DNA from 4 places in the Nostoc sp. FACHB-190 genome. Region 2 is predicted to be linked to each of the others. Evidence: riboswitches for the same ligand, from Rfam matches in the RefSeq annotation. Region 2 holds a riboswitch; each other region holds the start of a gene.
The links. A riboswitch is a leader RNA that binds a small molecule or an ion and turns the genes downstream of it on or off. The one in region 2 is predicted to bind cobalamin.

Region 1 (5,125 bases), on a different contig from region 2:
TCAAAAAATACAAAGTTAAAGCTTTGTTTAGCGAACCAGGTGTAGATAATAAATTGCTGAAAAGTCTGTCGCAAGATTTAAAATTACAGTTACAAACTCTAAATTCTTTAGAAACAGGTGAAAAAGACCCGCAATACTATTTCAAAGCAATGAGATTAAATTTGCAAACTTTAGAATCAGCATGTCAGTAAGCTAAATATCTTATTTTATAGTTATTTTCAAAATTTAATTTATGAACTTACCTCTTTTAAAAGTAGATGGCTTAACTGTATATCAAGGCAGTTATTTAGCGATTCGAGATGTTTCTTTTGAATTATTCCCAGGAACAGATACGGCGATAGTTGGGCCAAATGGTGCGGGTAAAAGCACTTTGGTAAAAGCCATTTTAGACTTAATACCACGAAATGCTGGCAGTGTAGAAATTTTTGGTTCTCCTATTACTAAACTAGGAAATTTGCGTCACTGGTTGGGATACATGCCACAAAATTTCATTTTTGATCGCAGTTTTCCTATTTCTGTGAGTGAATTAATTGCTTTGGGATGGCAGAAAGAAAGTCAACAGCCAAAAGCCAAAACACAACATACTTTATTTTCTCGATTATGGAAACAAAACCGCGACAAAACAGCAGCAGTGACAGCAGCTTTACGACGCACTGGAGTTTATCATCTGCGGAATCAACCCATCGGAACTCTTAGCGGTGGTCAGCTAAAGCGAGTATTACTAGCTTATTGTTTAGTTATGCCGCGAAAACTGTTGGTGTTAGATGAAGCTTTTGCTGGGGTTGATATGCAAGGTGCAGCCGATTTTTATGTTTTACTTAATGAGTTGAAACAAGAAGAAGGCTGGACGATTTTACAAGTTTCCCATGACATTGATATGGTTAGTCGTCATTGCGATCGCGTGCTTTGTCTCAATCAAACCGTCGTTTGTACTGGTCAACCAGAATTTGCTTTATCACCTGAAAATTTGTTAGCAACTTATGGCCCTGGTTTTACCCGTTATCACCATAATCATAATTAAATAGAAGGCAGGAGGCTGTGGTTCGGCTACTTCGGCTGCGCTCAGTACAAGTCCGCTCACCAACCGGATGCAGAAGGCAGGAGGCAGGAGGTTTTAGAGAGACATTATTACCTCCGCAACTCTTGGTTTTTAAGCCTCTAATATTTATTTATGGGTATTCATTCTGTCTTCTGACTTCTGCCTTCTTCATTCAGGTTCATCAAGGTGTTCAGCTACTACCTGATAAAGATGGAGAATATGATTATCATGAAGGCGGTAAAATACATTGCGGCCTTGTTTGCGATAGTTAACTAACCGCATAACACGTAAATTTCTGAGTTGATGTGAAACCGCAGATTCACTCATATCTAATAATGTGGCTAAATCGCTCACACATAATTCTTTTTGCGCCAAAAAAGAAAGAATTCTTAACCGATTAGGATCACCTAAAAAGCTAAAAAATTCGGCCATACGTTGGGCTTTTTCAATATGGAGAAATTCTGCGGTAGTTGCGGGTGCAATATCACTATCTATAGTTGATATAGGAGTATTTTGAATCATTTGTTTACTTAAAAAGTATATATAGTAGATGATATGTTATGGGATTTATGAGATCCCCGACTTCTTCAAGAAGTCGGGGATCTCGCAGTCCAACAACAAAATATTGATGATATTGACTAGAATTTTTAGCCTTAACTGAAATATTTTACCCTATACTCTGACTTTCTAATTTACCTAATAACCAAGTCACTGCACCATCAACATCTGCAACTTTTTCTCCCATTGGAACTGAGGGACGCTTGACCATAACAACTTGTACGCCTAGTTCTCGCGCGGCAATAATTTTAGCGTAAGTTGCATCACCACCACTATTTTTACTCACAATGGTATCAATGTTGTGCTGAACTATAATTTTCCGTTCATTTTCTAGGATAAAAGGGCCGCGATCGCACAATATTATTCCTGGTGGTACTAAAGTATCTTTTCCAGGCGGGTCAATCATCCGCATCAGAAACCATATATCTTGAAGATGGGCAAAGGTGCTGAGTTCTTGTCTACCAACTGTTAAGAATACTCGTTTGGCTTGGTTTGGCAAAATATCGGCGGCGGCTGCATTACTATCTACTTCAATCCAGCGATCGCCTGTTGTTTTCTCCCACGCGGGACGGATTAACATTAATCTGTGTATCCCGACTTCATTGGCTGCCGCCGCCGCATTGTCAGATATTTGATTGGCAAAGGGATGGGTAGCATCAATTAACACATCAACTTTCATTTGACGCAGATATTCTACCAGTCCATCCACGCCACCAAAACCACCAATTCGCACATTTCCAGAGGGACGTGAGGGTTCACGGGTGCGACCGGCTAAAGATGCGATCGCTTCAATCCCGTCAATAGTTGCAACTCTCGCACCCAGTTCCGCCGCTTCTGTGGTTCCACCCAAAATTAAAACACGTATATACTCAGTACTCAGCACTTTACTTACAACGGTGGAATTTTCGCTAATATACCTCGTTTCAATGGTTCTGGTCGTTCTGACCAAGGCAATACACCGTTAGTTTTAGCGTAGTATTGACTAGCACATTCCAAAACAGCCGCCGCACTGCTATCAACATCTAAATCACCAAACAGATAAGTTAACTTACCTTTAGCGGCAAAAGCAACAACACAAGAACGGTTACAAGCACTCATACATTCAACCGCTTGAATCGGAAATTCCTCGCGCAAATCCCAATCTTGCGCCAATTGCTGAATTTGGTGCAGGAGTTTTTGACCACCACTTTCACCTACACGCTTACCATCTTGCCAAACACTGGCACAGGTCTGGCAAACAAATAAAGTATGAGTGTGGGCAGAAATCGTCTCAGAATCACTTGTAATAGTAGTATGGGCAGCAGTCATCCGTACCTCGCAGATGTGATGGACTTAATTTTATAATTCGGCGGGCATTCTGACTGGGAAAGTGGCTTGTAAAGCTTCTAACTTTCCTTCACAGTTGCGGGACAGCGCCGGATTTTCACCGAACTTTCCCCCTTTCCTTTGGTGGCTGACCCCCACCAAAACCGAATATTTTACCTATCATAAACTGAGTTGAAAGTGCTGAGTAAAAAATACTAGCCTCTAGCCTCTAACCCCTAGTCTTTCTTTCATCCAAAGCTTGTGGAATTTACTTTATCTTGGCTATTTCAATTTAATGAGCCAAAGTTTTTTCTAGGTACGCTAATTGTACATTAACCTCAGTGAGATAGCTGGGATTGTATAAAAACTGATTGGGGATTTTTTTGGCATTAATGGCAGCTTTTACCAAATCTTCTGCCTTAACATTACCGCTCTGGTGTTGAAATATCAAAGTCTTACCACCGGGAATACCCTGTGATACTAAATTACCTTGATAAGCAAGATAAACTAGATTCAGTGGTTGCATAACATGAGAATTAGCAACATTACTGGGCGACATATAAGAGTTAACAGATGTAGTGATTACTCGCCCATGTGTTGTAGTATTAGCAACATTACCATTGTGTGAGATTTTTTCACCATTCGCTTGAGCAGATGAAATTCCAACAGACAAAATTAAAGAAGCGATGGTAAGAAAAGAAGTTGTGATCGTTGAGATTTTCATAAGCTTATACCTCGGTTCTGTGTAATAGTTGGGATAAAAATTAACTAGTATTAATATTTGTTCTATAACTTAAGACTTGTTTTGCTGAATTCACCTGAATGGTTGAATTATGGCTTGGTTAAGGGAGTGGATACTTGTAAAGAGTAACTACAGTCACAGTAGTCTGATTCCAGAAAAGACGGATAAAAATTTAGCAAGTTTACAGATTAGATAAGCGTCTTTCTGTAAAATGTTTTTAGACTGGTTGGAGAAAATTAGCGATCGCTCTATTTATATTTTACGCGATCGCTTACACTAAAGCTAACAAGTTAAGACGCGATTTTGTAAGTTTAATTCCAAGCGATCGCCGGGTTTAGGTTCTAACACCTGGGTGGTAAGATTGTTGTTCTGGAAAGAAGTCCGCAAATCTTCAGCAGTCCCCACAGCCTTTAAAAAATTCACCATCAACCCTTCATAGGTTGTATTTGCCTTTGCTGCTGTAGGTAGGATAAATTGTGGTTGCAGCCATTTAGCTACTTCCAAAGCACTATTTGTTCCACGAATAATTGCGCCGACTAACGGTAATGTCAAATCAACCGTTGGCGTAATTAGCACATCCACTGGTGCAAATTGTTTTAACTGTGGCGAGTGATAGCCATGCGGCTCATAGTAAAGTGTGAAATCAGTAGCTAATTCTTTTAACAAATAACTGTTTTCGATCAAAGTCGGGCCAATAGGGGAACCAGGTAAAGCCCGAATTTCTAGTTGATCATTAAAAGTAAAAGTTTCACCATGCCCCAGACAAGTGACACAAGTGTAACCCAAATCTTGAACCACTTTGGTTGCATTCGGCGAAGCCACAACCGGAATTTTATGGTCAAGTTGCTTTAATGTCGGCACATGTGCATGGTCTGGCAAACCTTGAGACAACAATATTAAATCAATCTGCTCTGAAATTAAGCGTTCTTGTGTGAGAGAACCTTTAAACAGCCAATCTAAGCCAAAACTTAATTCACCAACCAGCCAAGGGTCAACTAGTATCCGTTGACCACTCATTTCAATTAACCAACTATTGTTGTCTAACCAAGTTAAGTACATAACCAAACCGAAGTAACACCTGCTTTTATTATTACGGATGGTTTTGGTTATTGCATATCAGTCTTTAGTCAAAGCTAAAGACTGATGAAACTCCTCAGTATGCTTGACTCATACTCAGAGGTTATTGATCAAGTAAAAATAAAATTCCTGTAGTAATTATCAATTCAAAAGAATGTAATTCATCTTGTGGATAAACCAGCTAATACAGACTGCTGCTTAACAGGCTCAAACTTCCAATTAGAAAAATCCTTGATTTCCAATTGTACACCTTTAAAATTAGCTAACATCAACTCATCTCGTTTGTACCAAGCGGTAAATATTTTATCTCTGCTATCATAAAAAGTTACTGGGTCTATTTGATAACCTTCATTAACAGTTTTTAACTTTAATCCCAATAGCTTGAGTAACTTGCTGAGTATTTT
Region 2 (5,125 bases):
GCAGATAACTTCGTTATTGGCTGGTAGTCGCCGCCGCGTAACTCCTTCCGCCACCATCCGACAATCGCATAAAATTGGTGCGCCAGCTTTGAGGGCGGCGCGTGCTGATTGTACTGCTGTGGGTGAATATCCCAAGTCAGTTACAATATCCGTCATTCCACAGGCATGAATTAGACGTACAGCTACTTTTGCTACATCTGGTGGCAGGGCATCTAAGTTAGCTTCTGACCGAATGATCGAAAAAGAATTACGGTAAATTTCGTTAGCGTTGCGGATATAGTCGGACATTTTTTGGTTATAAACAGCAGGTTACAGGGGACAGGTGATAGGTGATAGGTGATTTGTACATTTGTTATCTAAAGTTTGATTGTTTACTGATATGGGAGTTACACAAAATTATGAAAGAACGAACCGCAAAGGACGCAAAGGACACGAAGTTATAAGAGTTTGAGAGAGTTAGGACTTACGCACAGGTTAGGGAAAAACAAACCACAGAGGCGCAGAGGTCACAGAGGAATGAGAGTTTGAGAGAGTTATTGAGTAAGTCTTATTAATACTTAAGGAGTCAGTTGACAAGAATCATGTTTTGATGGTGCAAGGACGTAACTCTTTTAATCGGTTAGTACCATAACGATTGACAAATTCTCCAAAAGATTCTTCGGAATTAAGGCTGTGAATTTTATAGATTTTGAGCATTTGTTCAATAATTACGGGTAATTCTGTAAAACTTACATCTTGATAGATTTTCTGACCGAATTGTTCGAGACTATCACGATCGCCGACATAAATGTGATAACTTTCTATGTTGCGATCGCTCACACCCAGTAAAGTGATGTCACCTGTGTGATGTTGGGCGCAAGATTTTGCACAGCCGCTAAAGTGAATGTTAATCGGGCGATTTAGCTGAACACGATTTTTGAGATAATCGGCTAATGCTAAAGCATGACTTTTAGTATCGGTAGCCGAAGCCGCACAACCGCGTTTACCAGAACAAGCAACTAATGTACTTTGAATATTAGTGACGGTGAAATCTAAGCCTAAGTTAGTTAGGTGATTTTGAACATCAATAACGCACTGTTGGGGAATATCCGTGATGAGTAAATTTTGCCAAGGTGTGAGTCTGATGGTTCCACTACCATATTTTGCTGCTAAATTGCCCAAACGCCGCAACTGCTGACTTGTTAACCGACCAAGGGGTAAGACGACACCAATATAAAACAAATTTTCTTGGCGTTGGGGATGAATCCCAATATGCCAGAAACCTGCTTCCTTTATTGTTGGGGAAGGTTGAGAACGCTGCAAAGTAAAACTTAAACGCTGTTCAACTTGCTGAAGATAATTTTCCCATCCCAAACTGTTGATAACTGCTTGTAACCGTGGCTTGCGCCTAAGTTGAATATCAGTATGCTTTAAATAAACATCTGCTAAAGCTGCCAAAACAGACAAACATTGTTCTGGTAACAATATAATTCCTGTATTGATGGGTGGTTGGCTTTTGATGAAACTTAGATATAAGCAGAAGTAAACTTGAGTGTCGATTAACTCAGCCCTCAACAGGATATCATTGAGGCGATCGCTTACCGAAACTTTCCCACCGCCATCAAAGCAAACACTAAACTTAGCTGAGAGTGCTGATAGTTCCGAATGTGCTGCTAAATAAGCATCCCAGCTTTGAATTAAAGGGCGAGTATCGATTAATTCTTCTGGGTCGATACCTGCTGTTGGGCTAGTCATAATATTACGGATGTGGTCTATAGCCGAATTGTGAGACCCTATACCCAAATTTTGCAGGTGTTGTAAAACTTCGCTGCTGATACCCTGGCTAATTTCTCTGATTTGCAGGTTGGCGCGATTTGTGACATCCACATAACCACCACCTTGCATATCTGCAATCTGTGCGATCGCCTGACATTGTTTACTATTAAGTATCCCTCCTGGTATTCTCAGGCGAGATAAAATTCCATCTTGAGCAGATGTAGCGTAGAATAACCCCGGACAGGCTGTAAATCCCGAAACCAACGTCTCAACTCCTTCTCTGTGCAACGCAGAGAGTAGATCATCATGTCTTATAGACACACCCGGAGTTGGCATTCTGACTTGGGATTTCCCTTCACAGCTGCGGCACAGTCCCGGAATTTCACCGGAGTTTCCCAACTCCAAGTCTTAGTAATTTACCATGAGACCGTCTTCGCCATACTCTATGCTTCACATTTTTTTCATCAATGATTGGTGAATAATTACAGATCCCCGACTTCTTAAAGAAGTCGGGGATCTTAGCCGTGCAATTTTCGTACATCAAATATGATTGTATAAACTGTACTGCTATCAAATATTGCTCTTCAAGTTGGGAAAACTAACTTTAGTGACAGTGTAATCTACTACGCCGCTAAAGGAGATACGCATGAGTACAGTTACCATTCAGGCTAATCAACTTCCTATTCACAAAGTATTTAGCGATGATTTTATTTTTACGATTCCTCTATATCAGCGTCCTTATGCTTGGACAACGGAACAAGCTGGAGAACTTTTTGAAGATTTAATCAGTGCTTTAGGAGATAGTGACGAGAAGATTGATGATATTAATCCATACTTTTTAGGTAGTATTGTACTTATTAAAGGAGATACAACGGATGCTAAGGTCATTGATGGTCAACAGCGTTTGACTACAATTACTGTGCTATTAGCTGCTTTAAGAGCATCTGTTAGTAAAGAATATAAACATATATTAACTAAATACTTATACCAAGAAGATCCTTTTGAACCAGAAAATAATATTTATAGGTTGACTTTACGTGAAAAAGATACACCATTCTTTAAAGAATATATTCAATCTGAAAGTGGTCTTGAAAGATTGAATGTTTTGATTGATAGTAAACTATCGGATAGTTGTAAAAATCTAAAGCATAATGCCTTGCTTTTTCTGGACAAGCTGAAAGTAATACCAGAATCTCAACTTATTCGCTTTATTCAGTTTCTTATTAAACGTTGCTTTATAGTATTAGTCTCAACTCCAGATATTGAATCTGGTTATCGAATATTTTCAGTATTGAATAATCGAGGTCTTGATTTATCACATGCTGATATTTTAAAAGCAGAGATTATTGGAAAAATCCCATCGGAACATCAGGATAAATATAGTGAAAAATGGGAGAACGTAGAAGAAAGATTAGGACGTGATACATTCAAAAGCCTTTTCTCTCATATTAGAATGATTCATGGGAAATCAAAACCTCGTGAAAGTATACTTAAAGAGTTTAAAAAAGATGTTAACCCATCACCTACAGAATATCCTCAGCAGTTTATTGATAAGATTTTACTGCCTTTAGCTGATGCTTTTTATGACATCCAGTATCAAGTTTACGAAGGAAGTTTATGGACAGATGAAATTAATATATTGTTCCAATGGTTGCAATTTATTGACAATTCTGATTGGATACCACCAGCTATTTTTTATTTATCGCAAAATTATCATAATCCTGAATTATTATTGCGATTCTTTTCAGACTTAGATAGGCTGGCTTCTTGTTTAATGATTCAGCGTGCTAATATCAATGAACGTATTGAACGTTATAGCAAGTTACTACACGCTATTGATAATCGAGAAGATTTGTATACGCCAGATTCACCATTACAATTGACTTCTAAAGAAAAAGAAAATATCCTCAAAATTCTGAATGGCGACCTTTATTTAATCAAGAAAATCAGAAGTTATGTTTTGCTGCGCTTAGATTCTGCCCTTGCTGAAGGAAAGCCTGCTTATACTTTTTCTAATATTACAGTTGAACACGTACTACCACAAAATCCATCTGCTGATAGTGAGTGGTTAACCTTGTTTCCTACTCAGGAAGATAAGGAAAAATATGTACATCGGTTAGGTAATTTAGTTTTACTATCTTCTGCGAAAAATAGCATGGCTCAAAACTTTGATTTTGAGACTAAAAAGCAGAAATATTTTACAACGAAGAAAGGTATTTGTAATTTTGCACTCACTACACAAGTATTGATGGAAAAAGAATGGACATCTGAAATTATCGAAAAACGGCAAAAAGTTTTAATTGACAAGTTGAAAGAACTTTGGCGTTTATAAAATTAGGACTTACGCAAAACACCTCTCAAACTCTTATTTCTCTGTGAACTCTGCGCTACGTCAGTTCGCTCAAGTCGGGAAACCCGCCCACGCGACTGACTCCTCTGTGGTTAGTTCTTCCGTAGCCTGTGCGTAAGTCCTGAATATTAGGTTTTAGTAATGCGATCGCCTCAGTATTGGTGCGTTAGGCGCTCGAATATAGTTTTTGTGATGAATTGAATTACTCACAATCTGCGCCTAACACACCCTACTGGCGTGTCTAGCCTTAAATGTTGCATTACAACTCTCTTGTGGGATGGGCTTCTAGCCCGTCCGGTGCGGGCAGGATGCCCACACCACAAGAACGATATTTTTGCACTACTTTAGTCTAGACAGTCCACTACGATAATTTGACTATTCTCCTAAATAAATGCCTAAACCACGAGCAGTTTGAACCAAAGTATCTTCTGGGTTGACGGCTTTGTACTGTGCGATCGCTTCTTCGATTGGTACGGTGATCACTTGGCGATTTTGCCAAGCAACCATGTAATCATATTTACCTTCCTCAATTAGATTAACTGCGGCTACACCAAAAGCCGAGGCGACTAATCGGTCTAGGGGTGAGGCTGTACCACCGCGTTGGATGTGTCCTAAGACGGTGACTCTTGTTTCTGCACCGATGCGATCGCTAATTTGGTCGGCGAGATATTCCCCAATTCCCCCATATCGTGATTGACCCAGGCGATTAGTTAAGGTGCGAGTTTCCCCTTCTTGAGTCCGCACAGCTTCGGAGACAATCACTAAACAATAGTTTTTGCCGTCTTCTTGACGGTTTTTAATGTGATAACAAATATCATCCATACTGTAGAGGATTTCGGGAATTAAAATCACATCTGCACCCCCAGCAATTCCCGCAGCTAAAGCGATGTGTCCCGCATCACGACCCATGACTTCTAAGATCATGACTCGACTATGGGAAGCGGCGGTGAAATGTAATTTATCCAGTGCTTCGGTCGCAATATTAACGGCTGTATCAAAGCCAATGGCGTGTTCAGTAAT
Region 3 (5,125 bases), on a different contig from region 2:
ACAGGTACAGAAAGCTACAACCCAGAAGGATTAGTACAACAAACAGTCAAAGCCATTAAACAAGTTGTTTCCGATATTGTTGTCATCACTGATGTTGCCCTTGACCCCTTCACTACACATGGTCACGATGGCTTAGTTGATGAACAAGGCACAATTTTAAATGACCCCACGGTAGAAGTGTTAGTGAAAATGGCACTTTCCCAAGCCGCCGCCGGAGCAGATTTTGTTGCTCCTTCTGACATGATGGATGGAAGAATTGGAGCAATTCGTCAGGCTTTAGATGCAGAAGGTTACATCAATGTCGGGATTTTGGCATACTCCGCTAAATACGCCTCAGCCTACTATGGCCCCTTTCGAGATGCGTTAGATTCTGCTCCGAAATTTGGTGATAAAAAGACCTATCAAATGGATGCAGCCAACGCTAGAGAAGCCATCAAAGAAGTAGAACTAGACATTGCCGAAGGTGCAGATATTGTCATGGTTAAACCTGCCCTCGCTTATCTAGATATTATTCAACAAATTCGCATAGCCACCCAATTACCAGTAGCAGCCTACAACGTCAGTGGCGAGTACGCCATGATTAAAGCCGCAGCTCAAATGGGTTGGATAGATGAAAAAAAAGTAATTTTAGAAAGTTTGACGAGTATGAAACGTGCTGGTGCAGATTTAATTTTGACCTACTTCGCCAAAGACGTAGCGTTGATCAAGAAGTATGAAGTGTGAAGTGTCCCATGACTAACAACATTGACTTGGCTATTGTTGGTGCAGGGCCTCATGCTCTCACCTTAACTACTCATCTGTTGCAAAAACGGCAGTCAATTAGGGGTAGATTTTCGGTATTTGACCCTAGTGGGATGTGGTTGAGTGGTTGGAAGCAGCAATTTGCCGCTTTAGAAATTCCCCATTTGCGTTCTCCCGCCGTTCACCATCCCGACCCCAACCCGTTTGCTTTACGCAAGTTTGCTGAATCTCGTCCTCAAGAATTATTTCCCCCCTACGATTTACCAGGGACAAAGTTATTTGAGGATTTTTGCCAAGATGTGATTCGAGTTTGGCAGTTGCAAGAGCAAGTAATTCCTCTGGCCGTCAAGGGTATTACACCTTTAGTTGATAATTTACGTCCCAAATTTCGCCTTGATTTGCAAGATGGACAAGAGGTAATTGCTCGGCGGGTTGTCTTGGCTACTGGTGGTTTTCAAATTCAATTACCAAATTGGGTTAAGGAAATCCCCACAACTTACCCACCAGACAAACTTTGCCACTCACAAAATATTGATTTACGCAAATCACACTTGACTGGTAAGAGAGTTTTGATTGTCGGTGGTGGGTTGACAAGTGGACATTTGGCTATCGGCGCAATTTCTCGCGGTGCAAAGGTGCATTTGCTGATTCGGCGAAATTTAGCAGAGAAGTTGTTTGATGCTGAACCCGGATGGTTGGGGCCGAAATATCTCAAAGATTTTTTTGCTCAATCAAACTGGGAAAAACGCTGGACAATGATTCAGCAAGCCAGAAATGGTGGTTCTATGACACCAGCGATCGCAACTCAACTACGGCGACAAGTGCGGGCTGGTAACATCAGAATTGACGAACAATGCCAAGTTATCAAAGCTGAATGGTTGGGTGAAAATTGGCGCGTCGAATGTAGTGATAGTAGCCGACATGAGTTTGATTACATTTGGCTTTCCACTGGGACTAAATTCGATGTCACAACTGAACCCCTATTAACAGATATCCTCGCAGCTTATCCCACTCCCATCATCAAAGGTTTGCCAGTATTAGATACTAGCCTGCGTTGGCCTGGCTGTGAGTTATTTATTATGGGTGGTCTTGCTGCTTTACAAGTCGGCCCAACAGCCAGAAATTTATCAGGTGCAAGAATGGCTTGCGAAAAAATTGTTCCAGCCATTGTCAAACCAAGTGTTTCCTTTTCTCCCAGCATTAGTACAGCCAAAGCCAGTTGAAGGATAGGGTATGGTATATTTCCACTGGGAACTTCCAAGAGGTTGAAACAACTTTTGCAAAAAACATTTTTGCTGAGTAATTTATTTCTTGGAAGTTCCTGACTGTGGTATTATCTACGCAATAACAACTCGGTTCTGGTGGGGAACAGCCATCAGAGGTAACGGGGAAAGCCCGGTGTGAATCCGGCACTGTCCCGCAGCTGTAATGAAGTTCATGCTTCAAAGTCAGAATGCCCGCCGAAATTACAACTAACTCCCATCTGCGAGGTACAGATGAATAACTTTGCTAATACTCTCTTCATCAAGAAGTGTAACTTTCTCATAGTTGCAGACCGAAGCCATGCAATCGCAATTTCTATGAGATTGTAGAATCTTCCCTACAAATATTAATACTGACACAAGGTTAGAGATACAAGCCTGAAAACCCATTTGTATCCTCACCTTGGCCTTTGCATATTTACATTATCTCTAGCCAGGTTTGCGCCCATACTCCCCGCAAACCTGAAAACTCTAGCGTGCATTTCTTGTCTTCATCAGCAATGTTTCAAAATTAATGAACAACAAACAACATACTTTATTCGTCTGCACAACCTGTGCGAGTGTGTGGCAAGATGGCAAGCGGGTTGGTGAAAGTGGCGGACAGCAGCTATTACAACAACTACAACAACTTGCACAAACTTGGGAATTGCAAAATAAATTTTCCATTCAAGGTGTTGAATGTATGAGTGCTTGCAGTCATGCTTGCGTTGTCGCCTTCCAAGCAGAAGCGAAACTCACCTATCTTTTTGGCAACTTAGCAGTTGATGACAATGCATCCGCCATCCTGCAATGTGCCACTCAATACTACAGTAAGCCAGATGGGTTACTACCTTGGTCAGAACGTCCAGAAGCTTTAAAAAGAGGCATCTTAGCCAAAATCCCACCCCTCAGTAAATGGGCAAAATTACATCACAATTGCTGTTAATTCAACACCAGTAGTTTATCAATTTCGTAGTAAGGACTTTAGTCCTTAAAACTCCTAGCACTAAAGTGCTTACTACAAACTGAGAAACTAGCTTGCAAATTGCACCATAAGCATGATAATAATAATCATTATCAAAATAGCCTCCTGGCTGAGAGTTTTTGCAAAAACCTCAAATCTTTAGTGACAACAAAATTTTTTAGTTATACAGGTGGCTGAAATTACCAATGCGTAATCAATTTATCGCCAGATGGGGAACTCAACTTATCGTCTCCAGCGTAACTATCACCGCAGGGATGCTGTGGGAAAATTCCAGCATCATCGCCACAGAAACTGCACAAGCAGAAGAAAAAGAACCAGATATTGAACTCACAGTTATTGACAAACTCCTCAATGAACCTGTATTTTCCCCTTTTCGCCGCGAGGGAACAGTAAAAGATTCCACCCGTCCGGTGTATGTGATTACTGGCGAAGAAATGGAAGCGCAAGGTGCAAGAACTGTCAAAGAAGCACTGCGATTTCTTCCTGGTATTTTAGGTGACGGTACTGTTGGGACAGAAGTAAACGCTTTAAGTGGTCAATTTATTCGCGGTTCTAATACTGGTCAAGTATTAATATTGCTTGATGGAAGACCAATTAATAATCTAGGTGGCGGTGGTTTTGACCTGTCAGAATTTACCACGAACAATATTGAAAGAGTCGAAGTCTTACCCGGAGGTGGTTCAACTCTTTATGGTTCAGATGCAATAGGTGGGGTAATTAATATTGTTACCCGTCGTCCTACAGAGCAAATTACCACAGAAACTAAAGTTAATCTTGGTTCCTATGGATTGAACCAACAAAGCATTCAAAATAGTGGAAAATCCGGTGATATTTCTTGGGTAGTTGGATATAGCCGGACTCAAGCACAAAATAATTATCGCTTTCGTATTCCTGAAGCTAACTTTGAGGGGACAAGAACGAATAATGACGCACTCTTTAATAACTTTAATGTCAAATTAGAAGCAAATTTAGGAAAACGTAACACCTTAACCCTCTCCACCTTATATTTAGGTAAAGAACAGGGAGTACCTGGAGGCGTACCCATTCCTGTACCTCAATTTGGACAGGGATTTTTTAACTCTCTCACTGATAATAATCGCAAATACACAGACCAAGTTCTCACCGATTTAACCTGGAACTCTAAATTAGGAAGCGGCGATGATTCACTCTTAACAGCGAGAGTTTACGCTGACTTTCTCAACACTCGTTTTGATAATCGTAGCGGTGCAATTACATCTCAAAATCGCTTTGATACCAAACAGGATTCCTATGGTATTCAAGTTACCCATAATTGGAATGTTGCCAATAATCAGACTTTAGTTTATGGCTTTGATTATCGTAATACCAATGTACGCAACACCACATCTAATTATGGGACAAACATCACCAGAGAAAATTATGATGATGCTATAGGTCAAGGGGCAATTTTTGGTAAGTATGAAATTAATTTTTCTCCTAATTTTAGTATGAATTTAGGAGTACGGCAAGATTTTAGTAGTTTGGTGAATGGTTCGTTTACTTCGCCATCTGTAGGAGCAAAGTTAGCGGTATCAGATTCAACTACAATCCGAGCCAACTATATCAGAAACTTCCGCGCTCCAACCATAGCGAATTTATTTAATAATAATCCGACTAATATTGGCAATCCTAACCTCAAGCCAGAAAAAGGGGATAGTTTTGATGTGGGAATTGACCAAAAGTTAGGGAATATTGGCTTGCTGAGGTTGACATTTTTTAGTAACCGTGTTTCTGATACAATTGCCTTTAAAAGACTCACACCGCCTGTCAATGGAAATACAGGAACTTGGGAAAATATCGGTTTGGTACAAACTACAGGAATTGAAGCTTCTTTAAATTTACAGTTGGCGAGGAATGTCTATGCTTTTGTGAATTATACGGCGAATGATCCGCGTATTTTAGAAAGTGCTAATCCGGCGGAGGTTGATAAGGAATTAAGATTTGCAGGTGCAGATAAATTAAATTTGGGTGTGTCTTATGAAAATCCTCAAGGTTGGTATTTGGGGGTGTTGATGAACTCTTTAAATGGGTATCCCACTAATAATATTAATACGGAATTTCTTTCGGGGTATACGACTTTTGATTTGAAGATGCGTGTGCCGATTAGTGATAGTTTGGTTTTAACTGGGAGTTTGGATAA
Region 4 (5,125 bases), on a different contig from region 2:
GCGATCGCCTTATATTCAATGTGCTGTAAATCCAACACAATTGTGTGAGCAATGTATGTATTTTGTAGAATATAGCAATCCTCAATAATTGGTCTTTGTTTGTCACATCTCAAATCAGACTGCTATATTCTCAGACACTTACCCTCTCATCCTGTAGAATTAAATTGAAGCTAACCCAGATTTGAGGGTGAAGTAAGCAGCACAAAATCGACCACCATCGGGATGTTTGAGTACGGCTTTTCCTAAATAAAAATCATCATCAATTTGAACTAATTGGTCTACCAACTCCCGAATCATAAATCGAGGGTTTTCTGGTAAATCGAAGCTCAAACGTAAAACGTCAATATCTGGTTCTAATAAACATTGATCACGGGAGGTCTGAAATTTAAATGCCAGGGTTCTTCCTCTCGTATCTGCCACATAACCATTATATGAAGGCCAAATTAAGCGCCCTAGTAATAAACCATCATTGGTAAAAATATTATCACCAGTGTGATTGTTGGCATCAAATGTTTTACCTTCCCAAGGTAGCCACATCTTTGTGATGATATCTAACCAACTATCTAAAACTGGATTGAAATTAGCAGTCAAAAACTCACCCCAATAGCGACCGTTTAAAGTTTGTTCTGGAACTTTACCTTGGCGATAAATCTGATCTAAGGCGGCAATTCCACCTTTTTGGTCAGATTTTAACTGTCTTTTCGCTACTTCCAGTTCTGCACGTAAATTAACATTGAGTTGCTGATCAATATTCATGAGTCGCCTCACTGAGTTTAGTTGATTCCTGAAGGCTAGGATTGACGCAATGAAGGAGATTTCACTATTGAGACTCAATCAAGTAACTGCTTATATTATGACAATTCACAACGCTAGATTCAGTCACCAGCGCCAGATTGAGTAAATTTACCTGAATCATTCGGCTTAATTATCCACCTCAGACTTCCCCAGACAGTAAATTTGACTACCGTTGAATTTTTAATTTTTGCCAATTTGGCAAACAAATTGTTGTGAATACTGATATTGTTTGTATTGTGCAAGGGGTGTACCAGAAGTTGTCCTGACTTTATGGTCGGGGCAACTTCTCCAAAAATATTACCAGCAAGAAAAGTAGTACAGATAAACTGAGTCACCCAAGTCGTCTCAAAGTATTGTTCTCCGGGGTGTTAGTGCTGAGTTTTAAATAAGGTTAATAAAAGATAAAAATTAAATTAAAAATTTATAATTTATATATATAAATTGCAATAAATTCTGACTGCTGGGCGAAAATTGATGGTTTTTATAAAGTGTTAAGAGTTATTATCGATCCCAAGGAATAAATTAACAACTTGTAAAAAATCATATCAATTGAGTGAACTACCCAAGCGTTTACATTTCGGAACAAACCAGTCCCATAAATTTAACTGGCGATATGGGACAAGCTGTGCAAATTTCTATTCATGCACCGAGTAAATATATATGTACTAATTGCGAACGGATATTACCAGATTGGAAACAAGAACCCTTTTTTTGGGTTGTGGTTGTTTTGCAGCGATCGCAATTTTCTTTAGTGGAAAGCACCAAAGAAATCGAGGCGGAGAAACAAAAGTTACGCCAAAGGTTTATGGGATTTGGTTGTGATGTGGCTTTTGAATTGCGCGATCGCGGTTATCTCTCAGACTTAATTGATCCGCGTACAGGCTATCCTTTACTTTCGCGTCCCGGTGCAATGCCGCACAATGATACTGCTGTAGTTAAAGCGTTACTTGGCTATCCAGTCATTAAAAATAAATGCTGTGTGCTGGTTCATCCAATTTGGGGTACAGCAATTTATCCGAGTATTTTAATCTCCGCCGCACCGCCAACGCTGATTGAATTTGTCGTTAAAGAAATCGCCTGTCAACATGGATGGGAAGAGGAAGCCTGAAGTAAGCTGTTAAGCATTTAATTTGCACATTTAGGCCGCAGAGGGGCAGGGGGCAGGGAGCAAGGGAGAGGGTTTACAGCGTTTGCCAAAATGAAAATGATGCAATTTAAATGACGATTAGCTTATGAAAGTTTTTTTCAAGGATTTTTATGATCCAGACATTAGTAATGATTTTACTTCTTCCTCCGGTTGGTGAGCGAAGCCGAACCACTGCCTTCTTTTGCAAGACTGCGATATTCCCAAGGGTTGGTAAATTTGCTATCACTCCAAACACCTAGTTTTTGCTGTTGTGCTTGTGCTTCTGCTTTTTGAACTAAATCTTTACTCGGACATTTGTTTAGATAAGGGCGATAAACCTTAGCTAAACCTTCTTTTAATAAGACTTCTTGGACAAAAGTACCATCTTTTAAGCGGACTTCTGCAACCTTTCTACCATAGCGATCGCTATCTGTAATCGTCAACATCACGCGATCGCCTGATTGTTTTACTAATTGTTGTAAGCGTGCTTGTGCTTTGCTACCCCAGTCAAATTGATTGCGATCGCTGGCGAGTTTACTGTTCCTTTCTTTTTGGGAATGGGGTACTTCTGGCGCATCAATACAAGCAAAGCGCACATTGAATTTAATTCCTTTCGCATCTTTGACAGCTAAAGTATCCCCATCACTCACCCTTTCTACCAAGTCTCCAGAAGCACCAAAGAATTTATCACAACTCACCAAACCCAAAACCATCACAACTGCACTTAGCCAAAGTACCATCTGTTTTGTTAATTTCTGCATTCAACCTCACCTAACTCTGATGGATGATACTATATTTGATTTTTGAAATAGATGCGGCTCCGATTGAAGTGCCAACATTAAAAATAGTGATATATTTACTGAGATCGGTTCTGATGGGGAGCAGCCATCAGACGTAAGGGGGAAAGTTCGGTGAGAATCCGGCACTGTCCCGCAACTGTGAACCAAAATTGGGTGAGTCAGGATGCCCGCCGATATAACTGAATATATTTACATAAATCTGCGAGGTACAGATTATGAACAGAAAAAAGCAGGCTTTAGCTAGTCTATGCCTGATGGCAGTAATTAGTTTTTACTTAGTAGTTGGTTTACCCAAACCCGCCTACGCAATGCACATTATGGAAGGTTTTTTACCAGTGCAGTGGGCGATTTTTTGGTGGGTTGTAGCATTGCCATTTTTTTTATTAGGGTTGCGGAGTTTGACACGCATTACCCAAGTCAACCCGCAACTTAAACTACTACTCGGCTTGGCGGGTGCGTTTACCTTTGTACTTTCCGCCTTGAAAATCCCTTCGGTTACAGGTAGCTGTTCTCATCCTACCGGCACAGGGTTAGGTGCGGTGCTGTTTGGCCCCTTAACTATGTCGGTTTTGGGTAGTTTAGTATTGTTGTTTCAGGCTTTGTTGTTAGCACATGGCGGTTTGACAACCCTGGGAGCAAATGCGTTTTCAATGGCGATCGCCGGGCCATTTGCCGCTTACTGGATATATAATTTCACAATTAAATTAGGTGGTAAAGAAAAAATCGCCATATTTCTCGCCGCAGCCATTTCAGATTTACTCACCTACATTATTACTTCTATCCAACTCGCCTTAGCTTTTCCCGCGCCTGTTGGTGGCTTCATTGCTTCATTTACCAAATTCGCCGGAATTTTTGCCTTAACTCAAGTCCCTCTCGCAATTAGTGAAGGATTGCTAACTGTATTAGTGTGGAACTGGTTGCAATCTTATAATCCTCAAGAATTAGAATTGCTGAAATTAATCAAACGGGAACCCCAAGGAAATGAATCAGTCTAAAAAAGGGTTGAGTAACTGGTTATTAGTATTAGCTGTATTGGCTTTAGCTGTTGCACCCTTAATCTTTGTCCGTAATGCAGAATTTGGCGGTGCTGATGGCAAAGCACAAGAAGCTATAAGTGAGATACAACCAGAATATAAACCTTGGTTTAAATCAATTTTTGAACCAGCTAGTGGTGAAATAGCAAGCTTATTATTTGCTTCGCAAGCAGCTTTGGGTGCGGGAGTAATTGGTTACGCAATTGGGTTATATAAAGGCCGTTCCCAACAACAAAAGCATGAAGAATGAGTTTGCAATTAGATACGTTAGCTTATACTAATCGGTTGCGAAAATTACCACCAGAGCATAAACTAATTTTTGCCTTGACTACTCTTGCTATTGCCCTTGCTACCCATCCATTCGTGCAGATTTTAATAGCAATTTGGATGGGTGTTTGGACAATGGTTTATGCCAAAATTCCGGCTAGTATTTATTTCCGTTTGTTATTATTTACCATCGTTTTTTGTTTGACAAGTTTACCCGCCTTAATCATCAATGGTGTGTCAATTAATGATTTGCCAAAGGTGCAGTTAGATGCTTTATATGGGCTAAGTTTTGGACAATTCTATATTTATGTTAGTCATCATGGCAGTCTGCAAGCCTGGGCAATCTTCACCAGAGCATTAGCCTCAGTTTCCTGCTTATATTTTCTCATGTTAACTGTTCCGTTTACGGAAATCTTACAAACTCTGCGTTACTTGCGATTTCCAGTGCTGTTAACTGATTTGTTATTACTGATGTATCGGTTTATTTTCATTTTGCTGAATACAGCCAATGAAATATGGACAGCGCAAAATTCCCGTGGTGGCTATCGCACTTGGCGTATTTGGATGAAAAGTTTAGCCATATTAATTGGACAACTTTTACAGCGCACATTACAAACATATAATCAGTTTTCTCTGGGTTTAGAAGCGCGGGGTTTTGTTGGGGAATTTAAAGTTTGGCATCCTCGCCGCTATCATCCCCAAACCAGATATATTATCGAAGCAATTTGCGGCTGTATTTGTTTAATTGGATTGGAATTTTGGCGAAATGCAGGAATATTTATTAGAATTTGAGCAAGTATCTTACACCTATTCCGGCGCACAGCAATCAGCTTTGAATGGTCTTAACTTAAAAGTTCCATTGGGTAAAAGATGTGCGCTCATTGGGCAGAATGGTTGTGGGAAAACCACGTTATTTTTATTAGCTAATGGTTTATATAAACCTGATAAGGGTGTTGTACGGTGGCGTGGAGAACCGTTAACTTATCATCGTAATTATCTGGGGAAATTGCGTCAACAAGTCGGGCTAATCTTTCAAGATCCCGAACAGCAATTAGTAGCTTCTACTGTGGAAGAAGATATATCTTATGGTTTGTGTAATTTAG

Region 1: another riboswitch for cobalamin. It lies ahead of H6G28_RS00680 (DUF1636 domain-containing protein); the one in region 2 lies ahead of cobG (precorrin-3B synthase).
Region 3: another riboswitch for cobalamin. It lies ahead of H6G28_RS08110 (DUF1636 family protein); the one in region 2 lies ahead of cobG (precorrin-3B synthase).
Region 4: another riboswitch for cobalamin. It lies ahead of H6G28_RS07535 (energy-coupling factor ABC transporter permease); the one in region 2 lies ahead of cobG (precorrin-3B synthase).

The regions. Positions count from the first base shown of each region.
Region 1 covers NZ_JACJQW010000001.1:141,749-146,873, reverse strand. Annotated here, with positions in the region: gene H6G28_RS00700 (metal ABC transporter substrate-binding protein) at 1-191, shown strand, start outside; gene H6G28_RS00695 (metal ABC transporter ATP-binding protein) at 233-1,021, shown strand; gene H6G28_RS00690 (ArsR/SmtB family transcription factor) at 1,208-1,471, opposite strand; gene H6G28_RS00685 (cobalt-precorrin-6A reductase) at 1,707-2,462, opposite strand; gene H6G28_RS00680 (DUF1636 domain-containing protein) at 2,486-2,905, opposite strand; cobalamin riboswitch at 2,928-3,086, opposite strand; gene H6G28_RS00675 (hypothetical protein) at 3,195-3,626, opposite strand; gene H6G28_RS00670 (MBL fold metallo-hydrolase) at 3,927-4,703, opposite strand; gene H6G28_RS00665 (plasmid replication protein, CyRepA1 family) at 4,883-5,125, opposite strand, start outside.
Region 2 covers NZ_JACJQW010000022.1:64,083-69,207, reverse strand. Annotated here, with positions in the region: gene H6G28_RS22010 (precorrin-8X methylmutase) at 1-288, opposite strand, end outside; gene cobG (precorrin-3B synthase) at 580-2,076, opposite strand; adenosylcobalamin-variant (AdoCbl-variant) riboswitch at 2,078-2,161, opposite strand; gene H6G28_RS22000 (DUF262 domain-containing protein) at 2,402-4,087, shown strand; gene H6G28_RS21995 (ATP-dependent 6-phosphofructokinase) at 4,481-5,125, opposite strand, start outside.
Region 3 covers NZ_JACJQW010000005.1:47,198-52,322, forward strand. Annotated here, with positions in the region: gene hemB (porphobilinogen synthase) at 1-723, shown strand, start outside; gene H6G28_RS08105 (FAD/NAD(P)-binding protein) at 732-1,964, shown strand; cobalamin riboswitch at 2,078-2,220, shown strand; gene H6G28_RS08110 (DUF1636 family protein) at 2,518-2,928, shown strand; gene H6G28_RS08115 (TonB-dependent receptor plug domain-containing protein) at 3,153-5,125, shown strand, end outside.
Region 4 covers NZ_JACJQW010000004.1:273,562-278,686, forward strand. Annotated here, with positions in the region: gene H6G28_RS07515 (DUF6464 family protein) at 1-88, shown strand, start outside; gene H6G28_RS07520 (hypothetical protein) at 160-756, opposite strand; gene H6G28_RS07525 (methylmalonic aciduria and homocystinuria type D protein) at 1,409-1,903, shown strand; gene H6G28_RS07530 (thermonuclease family protein) at 2,077-2,682, opposite strand; cobalamin riboswitch at 2,771-2,910, shown strand; gene H6G28_RS07535 (energy-coupling factor ABC transporter permease) at 2,937-3,716, shown strand; gene H6G28_RS07540 (energy-coupling factor ABC transporter substrate-binding protein) at 3,703-4,005, shown strand; gene cbiQ (cobalt ECF transporter T component CbiQ) at 4,002-4,814, shown strand; gene H6G28_RS07550 (energy-coupling factor ABC transporter ATP-binding protein) at 4,789-5,125, shown strand, end outside.